Regions from separate parts of the Paenibacillus sp. FSL H8-0280 genome, predicted to be linked through region 3. Evidence: a T-box and tRNA genes for the amino acid it is inferred to sense, from the RefSeq annotation. Region 3 holds a T-box; the other regions hold tRNA genes.

Evidence for each region. A T-box is a leader RNA that pairs with one kind of tRNA and senses whether it is charged. The one in region 3 lies ahead of tyrS (tyrosine--tRNA ligase), so its partner is inferred to be a tRNA-Tyr.
Region 1: it encodes a tRNA-Tyr, which carries the amino acid that the T-box ahead of tyrS (tyrosine--tRNA ligase) is inferred to sense. The anticodon was not compared.
Region 2: it encodes a tRNA-Tyr, which carries the amino acid that the T-box ahead of tyrS (tyrosine--tRNA ligase) is inferred to sense. The anticodon was not compared.

The regions. Positions count from the first base shown of each region.
Region 1 covers NZ_CP150296.1:5,853,221-5,858,259, forward strand. Annotated here, with positions in the region: gene MHI12_RS25515 (helix-turn-helix domain-containing protein) at 1-696, shown strand, start outside; tRNA gene MHI12_RS25520 (tRNA-Asn) at 753-834, opposite strand; gene MHI12_RS25525 (methyltransferase domain-containing protein) at 1,092-2,018, opposite strand; tRNA gene MHI12_RS25530 (tRNA-Leu) at 2,202-2,280, opposite strand; tRNA gene MHI12_RS25535 (tRNA-Cys) at 2,287-2,360, opposite strand; tRNA gene MHI12_RS25540 (tRNA-Gly) at 2,367-2,441, opposite strand; tRNA gene MHI12_RS25545 (tRNA-Gln) at 2,446-2,520, opposite strand; tRNA gene MHI12_RS25550 (tRNA-His) at 2,543-2,615, opposite strand; tRNA gene MHI12_RS25555 (tRNA-Trp) at 2,645-2,718, opposite strand; tRNA gene MHI12_RS25560 (tRNA-Tyr) at 2,726-2,811, opposite strand; tRNA gene MHI12_RS25565 (tRNA-Thr) at 2,821-2,896, opposite strand; tRNA gene MHI12_RS25570 (tRNA-Phe) at 2,917-2,992, opposite strand; tRNA gene MHI12_RS25575 (tRNA-Asp) at 3,088-3,165, opposite strand; tRNA gene MHI12_RS25580 (tRNA-Met) at 3,193-3,266, opposite strand; tRNA gene MHI12_RS25585 (tRNA-Val) at 3,284-3,359, opposite strand; tRNA gene MHI12_RS25590 (tRNA-Glu) at 3,427-3,498, opposite strand; tRNA gene MHI12_RS25595 (tRNA-Ser) at 3,508-3,599, opposite strand; tRNA gene MHI12_RS25600 (tRNA-Asn) at 3,603-3,678, opposite strand; rRNA gene MHI12_RS25605 (23S ribosomal RNA) at 3,745-5,039, opposite strand, start outside.
Region 2 covers NZ_CP150296.1:316,707-321,745, forward strand. Annotated here, with positions in the region: rRNA gene MHI12_RS01390 (23S ribosomal RNA) at 1-525, shown strand, start outside; rRNA gene rrf (5S ribosomal RNA) at 606-722, shown strand; tRNA gene MHI12_RS01400 (tRNA-Ile) at 761-834, shown strand; tRNA gene MHI12_RS01405 (tRNA-Ala) at 869-944, shown strand; tRNA gene MHI12_RS01410 (tRNA-Asn) at 946-1,021, shown strand; tRNA gene MHI12_RS01415 (tRNA-Glu) at 1,026-1,097, shown strand; tRNA gene MHI12_RS01420 (tRNA-Val) at 1,220-1,295, shown strand; tRNA gene MHI12_RS01425 (tRNA-Met) at 1,313-1,386, shown strand; tRNA gene MHI12_RS01430 (tRNA-Asp) at 1,414-1,491, shown strand; tRNA gene MHI12_RS01435 (tRNA-Phe) at 1,510-1,585, shown strand; tRNA gene MHI12_RS01440 (tRNA-Thr) at 1,606-1,681, shown strand; tRNA gene MHI12_RS01445 (tRNA-Tyr) at 1,691-1,776, shown strand; tRNA gene MHI12_RS01450 (tRNA-Lys) at 1,787-1,862, shown strand; tRNA gene MHI12_RS01455 (tRNA-Leu) at 1,869-1,949, shown strand; tRNA gene MHI12_RS01460 (tRNA-Gly) at 1,960-2,034, shown strand; tRNA gene MHI12_RS01465 (tRNA-Arg) at 2,042-2,118, shown strand; tRNA gene MHI12_RS01470 (tRNA-Leu) at 2,136-2,214, shown strand; tRNA gene MHI12_RS01475 (tRNA-Pro) at 2,222-2,295, shown strand; tRNA gene MHI12_RS01480 (tRNA-Gly) at 2,306-2,376, shown strand; gene iolD (3D-(3,5/4)-trihydroxycyclohexane-1,2-dione acylhydrolase (decyclizing)) at 2,768-4,633, shown strand; gene iolE (myo-inosose-2 dehydratase) at 4,687-5,039, shown strand, end outside.
Region 3 covers NZ_CP150296.1:4,123,580-4,128,618, forward strand. Annotated here, with positions in the region: gene MHI12_RS18000 (hypothetical protein) at 59-556, shown strand; gene MHI12_RS18005 (YxcD family protein) at 562-840, shown strand; gene tyrS (tyrosine--tRNA ligase) at 997-2,259, opposite strand; T-box leader at 2,376-2,603, opposite strand; gene MHI12_RS18015 (DUF4375 domain-containing protein) at 2,703-3,152, opposite strand; gene MHI12_RS18020 (Imm63 family immunity protein) at 3,173-3,616, opposite strand; gene MHI12_RS18025 (protein adenylyltransferase SelO) at 3,707-5,039, opposite strand, start outside.

The sequences.
Region 1 (5,039 bases), 1.7 Mb from region 3:
GCTCCCACTTGGTCCATGACCTACCCGGAATCATTGGAATATTCGTTGATCCAAGCTATTCAAAGTGCGGACGAAGTCCAGGCCTCTGCTCTTTTGCAACAACTGCTTGAAGTGATCTTTGGTATGGAGGTTACACCCGAGGAGTATGAGGTGGCTCTTACGAGGCTACTCACACATATTTTGCAAATGACTCAGGAATCTGGCATACGACTCGGACAGATCTCCCAAGGTCGTGGCTCGATGTTTCATGAACTTCATAGTTTGCAGTACGCCGCTGAAGTTGAGGAGTGGTTTAACCATCAAGTCATCTTGCCCGTCATTCAGGTTTTTAAAGCGAGACAATATGCCCAGTATCAGCATATATCTGAGAAAATGATTGCCATGATTCATCAAGATTATGATAAGGATCTGACACTTGAAGAATGTGCTGTTAAGCTTCACTACAATGCCAACTACTTAAGTAGTGTTTTCCGCAAAGAGACAGGCTGTGCATTTAGTGAATATCTGACCAAGTACCGATTTAATATCGCTAAAAAATGGCTGGACGAAAGTGATCTAACCGTTAAAGATATCGCAGCACGACTTCGGTACAACAATCCGCAAAACTTTATCCGATCATTTCGTAAATGGGAAGGAATCACCCCTGGCCAGTACAGGGAGCGTAAGCAGAAAGCAGAAGTATCGAACAAAAATTAGACAAGGAGCACGATTGTAAGTCGTACTCCTTCGGCCAGCTCGGCCACCTATCCGTATGGCTCCCCGAACAGGGATAGGGCTCGGACCTGTGACAACTCGATTAACCGTGGAGTGCTCTACCAACTGAAATATCAGGGAATATGCTTCAGAGATCATTCTCTGAAAACGAGGGTCTGGTTCAAAGTGGTCGATGAATTAGTGGCTTCAAAAAAGAGGGAGCACATAACCTGCTCCCTTCACTTACACCTTCACTTCTGCAATCTTAACTTCATATGTTTCAACCGTTCATCTTTTGGCACAGCGTTGTGATGCTTCCTAGTGCCATCTTAGACGTTAGACTACATTGTCTCTGTCTCAATTCCTGATTATCAGTATACGTGCCAAGCTTATGCGATTTATTGCTTATCCTTAGTGCGAACTGTTTTCATATTTGGCTGTTCAAGTTGGATTAGAATTTTACCAAATCTTGCTCCACGTGAGAAGGTCACCGTACTATCCTTGTACGTATCGCTAATGTAATCCTCAGCCAATCTGAGGGAATCTTCATCCGATGGTAACTCATACGTATTAAGCCATTCTGGCAGCTTCTCGATAATCTCTTCCACCGGTACTTCAAATGAGTTAACTTCTCTCGTAATGATCATGGTGTATGAATAACCCTTCAAATACAGCAACTGTTGAATATATCCCATATCACCGGCCTTATATGAAGAAGTTACACCCAGTACATCCTTAAGTTCTTCCATTAGTGTGTGTTCCTTCTGTCCCGCCATAGTGCTTATATATACATACTTCCGGGCACAGTTGATCGCCATCTCAATCGTTTCCCAATCCGACATTGCTGGACACATGGATGCAAATGCAAAGTCATATTTCTTCTCCCAGCCTTTATCCTGAATGGAGATTTCCTCATATCGTTCGTTTACGATTTCGATATTGGATTCCAGAGCTGAAGGTATCGTCTCTTTCATAAGGGAGACAAGCAACTCAGAAGGCTCAACTGCGGTCACACTTGCCCCCTTTTCTGCAAAAGGAATGGTAAATATGCCTGAAGCGGCTCCAATGTCCAAAATGGATAACCCTGCGAATTCCACACCCTGGTTTTCAATCCAGCCCATAATGCGTTCAGAACGCTGCTTTCCTTCTTCAGTGAACGACTGTGCATGATAATCTCTTGCCCATCGCTCAAATACTTCTTCTGTATTAAATGGTGCGCTTTTCTTCTTATATTTTGAACTTCTCGGACCATTCTTCCATGCCTCTTCCCATACAGAAAGATCAAATAACAGATCGGTATCCGAAACATTTTTTCCATTAGTCACTCTACTTCACTCCTCCATATTAAAGACTTTACTTATCTACAATATACTGAATATAATTATACGTCAATCTTTATTAACGTCCATCTTCTCTTACTCTAGATTTTCTTACTGCACATAAATCATTTCATATGAAATAAAAATAGCCCTACACATTGCATAAGCAACATGTAGGGCTATTCAATATACCGGCGAGAGGACTCGAACCTCCACGGTTTCCCACTCGATTTTGAGTCGAGCGCGTCTGCCATTCCGCCACGCCGGCATATGCTGGAGGCGCCACCCAGATTCGAACTGGGGATAAAGCTTTTGCAGAGCTGTGCCTTACCACTTGGCTATGGCGCCATATTTTGGAGCGGACGACGGGAATCGAACCCGCGACCCTCGCCTTGGCAAGGCGATGCTCTACCGCTGAGCCACGTCCGCATAATGGCTGGGGATATAGGATTTGAACCTATGCATGACGGAGTCAAAGTCCGTTGCCTTACCGCTTGGCTAATCCCCAATAAAAAATGAAAAAACAAAGGGGCGATCGAGGGGAATTGAACCCCCGAATGCCGGATCCACAAACCGGTGCGTTAACCACTTCGCCACGATCGCCACAAAAGGTTATTTTCTAAAAAGTTAATTGGCAGGGGCAGCAGGAATTGAACCCACACCAACGGTTTTGGAGACCGTTGTTCTACCTTTAAACTATGCCCCTATAAAACTGGTGGAGGATGATGGATTCGAACCACCGAACCCGTACGGGAGCAGATTTACAGTCTGATGCGTTTGGCCACTTCGCTAATCCTCCAGGATTACATGGTGCCGGCGAGAGGACTTGAACCCCCAACCTACTGATTACAAGTCAGTTGCTCTACCAGTTGAGCTACACCGGCATATTAAATTATTTTAAAAATGGTGGCTCGGGACGGAATCGAACCGCCGACACGAGGATTTTCAGTCCTCTGCTCTACCGACTGAGCTACCGAGCCATAATAAAGTCTAATCTTAATTCCTTACACTTTATATAGGGCATCAGTGCCATACAGCAGATGTAGTGAACAGTTTGCCTCATGTAAAGATTAAATGGCGGAACCGACGGGATTCGAACCCGCGATCTCCTGCGTGACAGGCAGGCATGTTAGGCCAACTACACCACGGTTCCAGATCACTTTCTCAAAGGAAAGTATAATTGCGGGGGCAGGATTTGAACCTGCGGCCTTCGGGTTATGAGCCCGACGAGCTACCGGGCTGCTCCACCCCGCGTCGTTATAAAGTTTATATGGTGGAGGCTGAGGGGATCGAACCCCCGACCCTCTGCTTGTAAGGCAGATGCTCTCCCAGCTGAGCTAAGCCTCCGAACAACACATTTATGATCATACCATAATCTTGTTGTAAAAATCAACTTCTTTTTTTGAAGTTATTATGACCCGTAGGGGATTCGAACCCCTGTTACCTCCGTGAAAGGGAGGTGTCTTAACCCCTTGACCAACGGGCCTTAATATTATGGCGGAGAGAGAGGGATTCGAACCCTCGAGACGCTTGTGACGCCTACACGATTTCCAATCGTGCTCCTTCGGCCAGCTCGGACACCTCTCCATATGGCTCCCCGAACAGGGCTCGAACCTGTGACAACTCGATTAACAGTCGAGTGCTCTACCAACTGAGCTATCAGGGAATATGCTTCAGAGATCGTTCTCTGAAAACTAGATTCGAAACGAAACATGCGAATTATCACTTGCTATTGGATAAGCCCTCGACCGATTAGTACTGGTCAGCTCCATGCATTGCTGCACTTCCACCCCCAGCCTATCTACCTCGTCGTCTTCAAGGGGTCTTACATACTGGGAAATCTCATCTTGAGGGGGGCTTCACGCTTAGATGCTTTCAGCGTTTATCCCGTCCGTACATAGCTACCCAGCGGTGCTCCTGGCGGAACAACTGGTACACCAGCGGTACGTCCATCCCGGTCCTCTCGTACTAAGGACAGCTCCTCTCAAATTTCCTACGCCCACGACAGATAGGGACCGAACTGTCTCACGACGTTCTGAACCCAGCTCGCGTACCGCTTTAATGGGCGAACAGCCCAACCCTTGGGACCTACTTCAGCCCCAGGATGCGATGAGCCGACATCGAGGTGCCAAACCTCCCCGTCGATGTGGACTCTTGGGGGAGATAAGCCTGTTATCCCCAGGGTAGCTTTTATCCGTTGAGCGATGGCCCTTCCATGCGGTACCACCGGATCACTAAGCCCGACTTTCGTCCCTGCTCGACTTGTAGGTCTCGCAGTCAAGCTCCCTTATGCCTTTGCACTCTTCGAATGATTTCCAACCATTCTGAGGGAACCTTTGGGCGCCTCCGTTACTCTTTAGGAGGCGACCGCCCCAGTCAAACTGCCCACCTGACACTGTCCCCGCACCGGATTACGGTACCAGGTTAGAACCTAGATACGATCAGGGTGGTATCCCAACGTTGCCTCCACGCAAGCTGGCGCTCACGTTTCAAAGGCTCCCACCTATCCTGTACAGATCGTACCCAAATTCAATATCAAGCTGCAGTAAAGCTCCATGGGGTCTTTCCGTCTTGTCGCGGGTAACCTGCATCTTCACAGGTATTAAAATTTCACCGGATCTCTCGTTGAGACAGCGCCCAAGTCGTTACGCCATTCGTGCGGGTCAGAATTTACCTGACAAGGAATTTCGCTACCTTAGGACCGTTATAGTTACGGCCGCCGTTTACTGGGGCTTCGGTTCACAGCTTCGGATTGCTCCTAACCACTCCCCTTAACCTTCCAGCACCGGGCAGGCGTCAGCCCGTATACTTCGCCTTACGGCTTCGCACAGACCTGTGTTTTTGCTAAACAGTCGCTTGGGCCTTTTCACTGCGGCCCCCTCGTGCTATTCACACTACCGGGGCACCCCTTCTCCCGAAGTTACGGGGTCATTTTGCCGAGTTCCTTAACGAGAGTTCTTCCGCGCGCCTTAGAATACTCTTCTCGCCTACCTGTGTCGGTTTGCGGTACGGGCACCATCACCTGGC
Region 2 (5,039 bases), 3.2 Mb from region 3:
GCAGGGACGAAAGTCGGGCTTAGTGATCCGGTGGTACCGCATGGAAGGGCCATCGCTCAACGGATAAAAGCTACCCTGGGGATAACAGGCTTATCTCCCCCAAGAGTCCACATCGACGGGGAGGTTTGGCACCTCGATGTCGGCTCATCGCATCCTGGGGCTGAAGTAGGTCCCAAGGGTTGGGCTGTTCGCCCATTAAAGCGGTACGCGAGCTGGGTTCAGAACGTCGTGAGACAGTTCGGTCCCTATCTGTCGTGGGCGTAGGAAATTTGAGAGGAGCTGTCCTTAGTACGAGAGGACCGGGATGGACGTACCGCTGGTGTACCAGTTGTTCCGCCAGGAGCACCGCTGGGTAGCTATGTACGGACGGGATAAACGCTGAAAGCATCTAAGCGTGAAGCCCCCCTCAAGATGAGATTTCCCAGTATGTAAGACCCCTTGAAGACGACGAGGTAGATAGGCTGGGGGTGGAAGTGCAGCAATGCATGGAGCTGACCAGTACTAATCGGTCGAGGGCTTATCCAATAGCAAGTTGTCATTCGCGTGTTTCGTTTCGAATCTAGTTTTCAGAGAACAAAACTCTGAAATGTAAGCTAAGCTATGCGTTTGGTGGCGATGGCGGAGGGGTTCCACACGTACCCATCCCGAACACGACCGTTAAGCCCTCTAGCGCCGATGGTACTTGGACCGCAGGGTCCTGGGAGAGTAGGACGCCGCCAAGCGAAACCCCATTGGGGTATTTTTTTTCGAAAATTGATAAGGGCCCTTAGCTCAGTTGGTTAGAGCGCACCTCTGATAAGGGTGAGGCCGGTGGTTCGAGTCCACCAGGGCCCATAGCAAGACCAAAACAAGAAATACACCAGAGTATGGGGCCATAGCTCAGCTGGGAGAGCGCCTGCCTTGCAAGCAGGAGGTCAGCGGTTCGATCCCGCTTGGCTCCACCATTCCCTGATAGCTCAGTTGGTAGAGCACTCGACTGTTAATCGAGTTGTCACAGGTTCGAGCCCTGTTCGGGGAGCCAGTAAGGCCCGTTGGTCAAGGGGTTAAGACACCTCCCTTTCACGGAGGTAACAGGGGTTCGAATCCCCTACGGGTCATAGCAATACCTATTGCTTCAACAAGGGATGAGAATCCCAAAGGTTCGTCGGAGGATGTACTTCGTTAGCAACAGCTTCGCAGTCTCGAACGAAGTGAGAGTATCCCCTACGGGTCATAATATGGAGGCTTAGCTCAGCTGGGAGAGCATCTGCCTTACAAGCAGAGGGTCGGGGGTTCGATCCCCTCAGCCTCCACCATATAAACTTTATAACGACGCGGGGTGGAGCAGCCCGGTAGCTCGTCGGGCTCATAACCCGAAGGCCGCAGGTTCAAATCCTGCCCCCGCAATTATACTTTCCTTTGAGAAAGTGATCTGGAACCGTGGTGTAGTTGGCCTAACATGCCTGCCTGTCACGCAGGAGATCGCGGGTTCGAATCCCGTCGGTTCCGCCATTTTTTTTAATGTAGTAAGGCTCGGTAGCTCAGTCGGTAGAGCAGAGGACTGAAAATCCTCGTGTCGGCGGTTCGATTCCGTCCCGAGCCACCATTTATAACACCATGTAATACGCCGGTGTAGCTCAACTGGTAGAGCAACTGACTTGTAATCAGTAGGTTGGGGGTTCAAGTCCTCTCGCCGGCACCATGTAATCCTGGAGGATTAGCGAAGCGGCCAAACGCATCAGACTGTAAATCTGCTCCCTTACGGGTTCGGTGGTTCGAATCCATCATCCTCCACCAGTTTTTCTATGAGTCATTAGCTCAGTTGGTAGAGCACCTGACTTTTAATCAGGGTGTCGAAGGTTCGAGCCCTTCATGACTCACCATTATATGCGCGTGTGGCGGAATTGGCAGACGCACTAGACTTAGGATCTAGCGTCTTTGACGTGGGGGTTCAAGTCCCTCCACGCGCATTCTTTATTTGCGGAAGTGGCTCAGCGGTAGAGCATCGCCTTGCCAAGGCGAGGGTCGCGGGTTCGATTCCCGTCTTCCGCTCCAATATTTTGCGCCCTTAGCTCAGCTGGATAGAGCGTTTGACTACGAATCAAAAGGCCGGGAGTTCGAATCTCTCAGGGCGCGCCATTATAACTTCATATTTTGCCGGCGTGGCGGAATGGCAGACGCGCTCGACTCAAAATCGAGTGGGAAACCGTGGAGGTTCGAGTCCTCTCGCCGGTATAGATAACGGGATGTAGCTCAGCTTGGTAGAGCACCTGGTTTGGGACCAGGGGGTCGCATGTTCAAATCGTGTCATCCCGATTGTTGTTATGCGGGTGTAGTTCAATGGTAGAACTTTAGCCTTCCAAGCTAATAGCGTGGGTTCGATTCCCATCACCCGCTTATATATTGAAAAAGAAAGAGATGGTACTCACCGTCTCTTTCTTTTTTTGCATTCACAGGCATATTGACCAAGATTGTATACAAAGATCACGGATTATTTGGCTGAATATAATGTACCAACATGTATCCCATCCTCACGATATATTCCCCCTCATTTAAATCAGTTCTTAGTCATTGTAGAAGTGTTCAAATAGAGAAGGTCTAACACATGTTCGAACACAAGAATATCTTTTCTTTAACACATTTCATAAAAACGCTTACAAAAATAGCTTGCGTAAATCATTAACCTGTAATACCATATCAATTAAGCGCTTAACCTTTAGAGGTAAGGCGCTTAAACTTAACGTAGATTAAGCGCTTAACCCGTAAAGGAAAGGACGGCGATCAATTCATGAATACAATTCGATTAACGATGGCTCAGGCACTGCTTCGATACCTGGATCAGCAATATATCTCTGTTGACGGGGTGGAAACCAAGTTTGTGAAGGGAATCATCGGTATTTTTGGACATGGCAATGTAACAGGCATTGGAGAAGCGCTGGAGCGCAGTCCGGGAAGCCTGACGTATATGCAAGGCAAGAACGAACAAGGCATGGTGCATACGGCAGCGGCTTATGCCAAGCAGAAGAACCGTAGACAGATCTATGCATGTACAACATCTATTGGACCTGGTGCTTTGAATATGATTACAGCGGCAGCTACTGCAACGGTGAACCGGATTCCGGTTTTATTGCTTCCAGGAGATAACTTTGCTACACGGGAACCAGACCCGGTACTTCAGCAGTTGGAAGTGAGCAGTGATTATACAATCTCAGCCACTGATCCATTCAAAGCCGTCAGTAAATACTGGGATCGCATCGTTCGTCCTGAACAGTTGATGATTGCTGTTACACAGGCCATGCGTGTGCTAACCGATCCAGCAGAGACGGGAGCAGTAACGCTCGCACTGCCGCAGGATGTGCAGGCAGAGGCGTACGATTATCCAGAATCGTTCTTTGCCCGCAAAGTACATTATCTAGATCGTCGCCCCCCGGTACAGGCAGCCATTGAACGGGCAACGGAGCAGATTGCCCGAGGCAGGAAGCCGCTGCTCGTTGCAGGCGGCGGTGTGTTGTACTCTGAGGCGTCCGCCCAACTCGTGGAGTTCGCCGAGGCATTTGGTATTCCGATCGCCGAGACGCAGGCGGGCAAGAGCGCAGTCTCTTGGGACCACCCACTGAATGTGGGGGCCATCGGGGTTACCGGCTCTCTGGCAGCCAATAGGCTGGCGAGAGAAGCAGACGTTGTGATCGGCGTCGGTACCCGGTTCTCGGATTTCACGACGGCGTCCCGCTCTGCTTTTCAACATCCGGAAGCTTCATTCATCAACATTAACCTGAATGGTATGGATGCCGCCAAGCTAGGCGGGGAAGCCATTCTGGCAGATGCACGCGAAGGATTGCAGGCTTTGCAGAAGGAATTGCAGCAAAGACAATATCGAAGTGCATATGGCGCATCCGAAATCGCTGATCTCCGCGCTGAGTGGAATGCAGAAGTGGATCGGCTGTATGCAGCTCAACATGAAGCAGGGCTGGCACAGACTACAGCAGTTGGCATCGTTAACCGGACCATTGATCCATCCTCCGTTATTGTGTGTGCGGCGGGCAGTCTGCCAGGCGATCTGCATCGTCTGTGGCGTGCGGCTGAACCAAAGACGTATCACATGGAGTATGGGTTCTCCTGTATGGGGTACGAGGTAAGTGGAGCGTTCGGAGCAGCACTTGCCGAGCCGGATCGTGAAGTGTACGCCATGGTAGGGGATGGCAGTTATCTGATGCTGCATTCGGAGTTTGTGACCAGTTTGCAGGAACAGAAGAAGATGACTATTTTATTATTCAACAACAATGGATTCCAGTGTATTCATAATTTGCAGCGGGAACATGGTAGTGACGGGTTCGGCAATGAGTTCCGTTATCGGGAATCCGAGAGTGGACGACTGACCGGGGATTACATGCCAATGGACTTTGCAGCTCACGCCCGAAGCATGGGAGCCAAATCCTATAGAGCGGAGACAGCAGAACAGCTGGAACAAGCACTCCGAGATGCGAAGAACGAAACAGTGAGTACGTTGATTGAGATTCCGGTCGTGCCTGGAACCAACGCAGGTGGATACGAGTCATGGTGGAATGTGGGTGTACCTGAGGTATCTGTCGAAGAGAAGGTAGTTCATGCTCATCACACCATGCAAGCCAACCGTGCCAAAGCAAGACCGATTTAATCCGGTTTAATATAGTGAACCACAATGTTGAACGACAAAGGAGACGTGGAGCAATGAGCAAGCTGCCATTCCAGCTTGGGATTCATCCGATCAATTGGGTCGGTGAAGATGTGAAGGAGCATGGTGATGCGACAACGTGTGCACAGATTCTGGATGACATTCAGCGTCTTGGGCTGACAGGCACAGAGATGGGACGTAAATATCCAACTGATCCTGCTATATTGCGTGAGGAATTGAGTAAAAGGAATATCAATCTGGTCTCCCAGTGGAAATCGGTACTGTTCTCCGATCCGGTGTATCGTCAGTCGGAGTTGGACGGTTATCGCAGACATGCGGAATTTCTACAATCCATGGGCAGTAAGGTGATTAGTACGGCGGAAGTAGGCGGGTCGCTTCATTTTGATCC
Region 3 (5,039 bases):
AGTAAGGCCCATTTTTGGGCGATTCAAACAAATTAATCGGGGGGTTACGATCTTTACAATGAAGAAAAAATTCGGAGTTAAACATCTAATGATGGTATTTATGGCCTTTACATTATTGTTCGCAACAGTGGGAGTAACGAATCCGGATTCTGCAGATGCAAGACGTGGTGGCGGATTCAAATCCGGTACAAAAAGTTATAGCAATACACCTAAGAAATCCGACAGCAATGTAAGCAAATCGAATACGAATAACAACTCCAGCAATGGAGCAGCTACAACGAACCGTGGCGGATTCTTCGGCGGTGGCGGCGGATTCATGAAAGGCATGATGCTTGGTGGTCTTGCTGGTATGATGTTTGGCGGATTGTTCGGTGGCATGGGCGCTCTGGGTAACATCCTTGGATTGCTCGTGAACGTTGCAGCAATTATGTTGATTGTTATGCTGGCTATGGCACTCTTCAGAGCCATCTCCAATCGTCGCAAACCTGCAGCGGATGGTCGTTATGACCGTCGCAATGATCGTGATGATGACCGTAACAGAAACGGACGGTACTAATCTCTATGGTTCTGAGCATGGATGAAATTGTGAATGCAATCTGTATTCATATGGCAGAACGTAAGGGTGTACGTCCAACGGATGTGAACGTAGAACTGAGCTGGGAAGAAGATACAGGTTATTCCGCTGAAGTTTGGATTCAAGGCCGTAGTCAATATCTGGTGGAGTCCAATATGATTGAAGCGATTCTTCGTTACCTGCACAGTGAATACAACATCCGGGCGTACCGTGAGAACGTACGACTTGATCTGGATGAAGAGATCACAGCGATCGTTAATCAATAAGATAGGTCACTCACTGGCCTGATATACGAAAGACCGCCTCCCCTCTGTCGCCTGACAGAGATGGAAGGCGGTCTTTTTGTTTCTGTATTTGTAGCTTTATTTGTGCGTCTATTGTAGTCTCTATACGTCTCTGTGTTACGTTCTAATTCTTGGAAACTACGATTGAAGTTTAACCAGGCTGTAGTTCTTCTTACCTTTACGGATAATGATGAATTTACCGCCGATGGCATGCTCTGCCGAGACTGTGAATTCAAGCTCTGTGATTTTCTCACCGTTCATGGAGATAGCGCCTTTAGTGACATCCTCACGCGCCTGGCGTTTGGATGGTTCCAGACCCAGATCTACGAGCCAGTCCACGATATTTTTGGCTTCGCCGTCCGTTTCGAATGTTGGCATTTCCTTGAAGCCCTGCTCGATTTCATCTGCTGTCAGGGAACGAATATCACCACTGAACAGCGCCGCTGTAATACGCTTAGCCTGTTCGAGCATTTCTTCGCCGTGAACAAATTTTGTCATTTCTTCCGCGAGTGCTTTCTGTGCTTCACGTCTGTGCGGTTCTGTCTCTACCTTTTCAGCCAAAGCTTCAATTTCTTCTTTGCTCAGGAAGGTAAAGTATTTCAAGTATTTGATCACATCACGGTCATCTGTATTTGCCCAGAACTGGTAGAATTCAAATGGTGTCGTTTTGTTCGGATCAAGCCAGATTGCGCCGCCAGCTGTTTTACCAAATTTCGTTCCGTCGGATTTGAGCATGAGCGGAATAGTCAGACCGTACGCCTTCGCTTCAGATCCTTCTTTTTTACGAATTAGATCAAGACCACTCGTGATATTCCCCCATTGATCGGAACCGCCGATTTGAAGCTGTACATCTTCGTTCTGGAACAGGTGCAGGTAGTCGAGTGATTGAAGGATCTGGTAGGAAAACTCGGTGAACGAGATTCCGCCTTCCAGTCTGCTCGCAACTACATCCTTAGCCAACATTGTATTGAGGTTAAAGTTTTTGCCGTAGTCACGCAAGAATTCAATGACATTGATTTTGTGCGTCCAATCGTAGTTGTTCACCATGCGAACCTGATTATCACCGTCTGTTACAAACAACTTCTTCATCTGTGCTGTCAGTGCATCCACATTCTCCTGCACTTGCTCCATCGTTTGCAAAGAACGTTCTGCCTGCCGACCACTTGGATCACCAATCGTACCTGTAGCTCCACCAATCAGAATGACTGGACGATGTCCTGCCAGTTGAAAACGTTTCAGCATCATGAATGGAATGAGATGTCCGATATGCATGCTATCCCCCGTAGGGTCAACGCCGCAGTACAGTGAGATTGATTTGGTTTCAGTCAACTCACGCAGTCCCTCTGCATCTGTCTGCTGGTTAATGGCGTCACGCCACTGTAGTTCATCAATAATATTCATTTGTATAACCCCTTTTCTATCCTCAAGATTCAGTCATGATCTACGTTAAATTACGAAATAACACCCTGGAACGGCTTTTTTGGACACAAAAAAATCGCCTCCTTGTCTTCATTAGACACAGGGACGATTATCATAACCGTGGTACCACCCAAATTGCATGGACAACACGTGAGCTTAACACGTTATCCATACCACTTTTGGCAATATATCGTTTGCCCATCCGCTTGGCATTACCCAAGTACTCCAGAGTGTAATTCGCAGCCCTTGTATGTATCAGGTTCCATCAACCCCTGACTTTCTGTAACAGGGACAAAGCCGCTACTGCGCTCTATCAACGTGATTCATGTATTCAATTTATAGCAAGTATAGCCGAACGTTTCAGTCATTGCAAGACCAAGTATGCAATCTTTGAACAGAAGATCGGATGCATAGTTGAAACCAGATTATATAATCATCATGTTCAATTTTCCGTGATAATAACCATAGGCTTTCTCCGCGATCTGATCCTCATTGTTCCAAAACTGCTGATCCAGCGCATCTAAATGCTGCTCTTGTTCCTTGGTCAAGAATTTAGGAATATCCCACAGTTCGGTAAGCCTTTCATCCTCTTTCAAGTGCTCAATACAGCCGTATGCCAACGTTATAATCTCCACGACTTGAGTCGCATCAATGATATGTAATGCCCGCAACGCGTAACGGTATACCTCTTCCCCCCAGTTACAGAAAAACTGAATAAAACCGCCGTTAAAGATATCCGCCTCTAACAGCCATAAAGCAACAATGTCCTGCTCGTTCGAAGTCAACGAAGCCCAGCCCTGTTCAGATTCATTCTTTTTTTTGACAAATAACACAGCATAGTCATACCATACATCATTAATATCTTGCTCGCTCATGTAACACACCTCATTTTTATTTATTTCATGCCCTCTAACTCCTGACGTTTACCCGTCTGATGCCAATGTAAATACGGATTACCGATCTGCTGGAAGGCTTCCAGAACACCCCTGTTCAGGTCCTTCATCACATCATTTGTATAGTTCAAATGCGTCTCTTTATTATCCACACCATGTCTTTCCAACAACCCTACATGCGTCGCAGTGAAAATAATATCTTCCAGCAACCAATAGATGACTTCATCTAGATGTTTCACCCGTTTCTCCAATGAGACGAGACCACGTTCGTATATTCGAACGATATACGTATCTTCTCCACTCTCTACATAGGGCACCCCATCCCATTTAAAGCTCTCAAACAAGCGGTTAACATAGTTCTGCATCTGTTCCCTAGGGAAAGACGTACGCTCTAAAAGCTGTAAAAGGATGTCTGCCAATTGTTGTTTGCTTAACATGTTGGACATGAATGCACCTGCCTCTATAAAGTAACATCGATGACAGAATGAAAAAATGAAAAAGCTGCCGAAGGCAGCCTCTTCTTCCGTATTGTTCAATCAGGTCCCACAAAAAGTTTGGTACGAAGTATTGCATTGTGCAGGTAGTTCGGCATATTCAGCCTGCTCAGGTGAGTGCGCGAACGGATCTGAAAGAACTGCCAAAAGCTTCTCCATCACGCTAAGGTCTCCGTGATTCTCCGCTCGCTCAAGGGCTTCCTCTACCCGATGATTGCGGGGGATGACGGCTGGATTGCTTGTTCTCATCAACTGTCGAGAGACTTCCTTCTCCTCTTGCTGTCTGTCCAATCTTGCTTGCCACCGCTCATTCCATTCAGCAAATTCTGGCGTGCCAAACAAAGCTGTCCCTTCCAACCTATCAAAGGTCAATGCCAGGAACGTATTGGTGTAATCTGCACTATGTTTCTCCATGAGTTCAAGAAGATCCTTAATCAGCGCTTCATCTTCGGCCTCTTCATCCAACAAGCCCAGTTTGGCACGCATTCCCTTGAGCCAATGATGATGGTACAATTCAGAAAATTGTGCGATAGCATCCTGAGCGAGTTGCACAGCCTGTTCTTCATCTTCATGCAACAACGGCAGAAGCGTCTCGGCAAAACGAGCCAAATTCCACCCGGCAATATACGGTTGATTACCATAAGCATAGCGACCTTGCCTGTCAATGGAGCTAAATACCGTTGACGGATTGTAAACATCCATAAAAGCGCATGGACCATAATCAATGGTCTCACCACTAATGGCCATGTTATCCGTGTTCATCACACCATGAATGAAACCAACACGCTGCCATTGGGCAATGAGAGCCGCCTGCCGCTTAATCACTTCCTGAAGGAGCAAAAGATAACGATTCTCAGCTTGAGCAACATCAGGAAAATGTCGATGCAACGTATAATCAGCCAACGCCCGAAGATCGTCGATAGACCCCCATCTGGCTGCATACTGGAAGGTTGCTACCCGAATATGACTGGAAGCCACCCGGGTCAATATGGCCCCAGGCCGCTCTGTTTCGCGGATAATGTTTTCTCCTGTTGATACCACCGCCAGACTGCGTGTCGTTGGAATACCTAGTGCATACATCGCTTCACTAATAATATACTCTCGCAACATGGGCCCTACAGCAGCACGTCCATCTCCTCCACGAGAGTAGGGTGTTCTCCCTGAACCTTTCAGCTGGATATCCACTCGCTCGCCCTGTGGCGTAATCTGTTCACCCAGAAGCAAAGCGCGTCCATCACCAAGCATGTTAAAATTGCCGAATTGATGTCCTGCATAGGCCTGAGCCAAAGGCTCGGCCCCTTCCGGAATCAGGTTACCTGCAAAAATTTCCGCTCCTTCATCACTGTCAAGAGACTCCACATCCAGACCCAAGCTG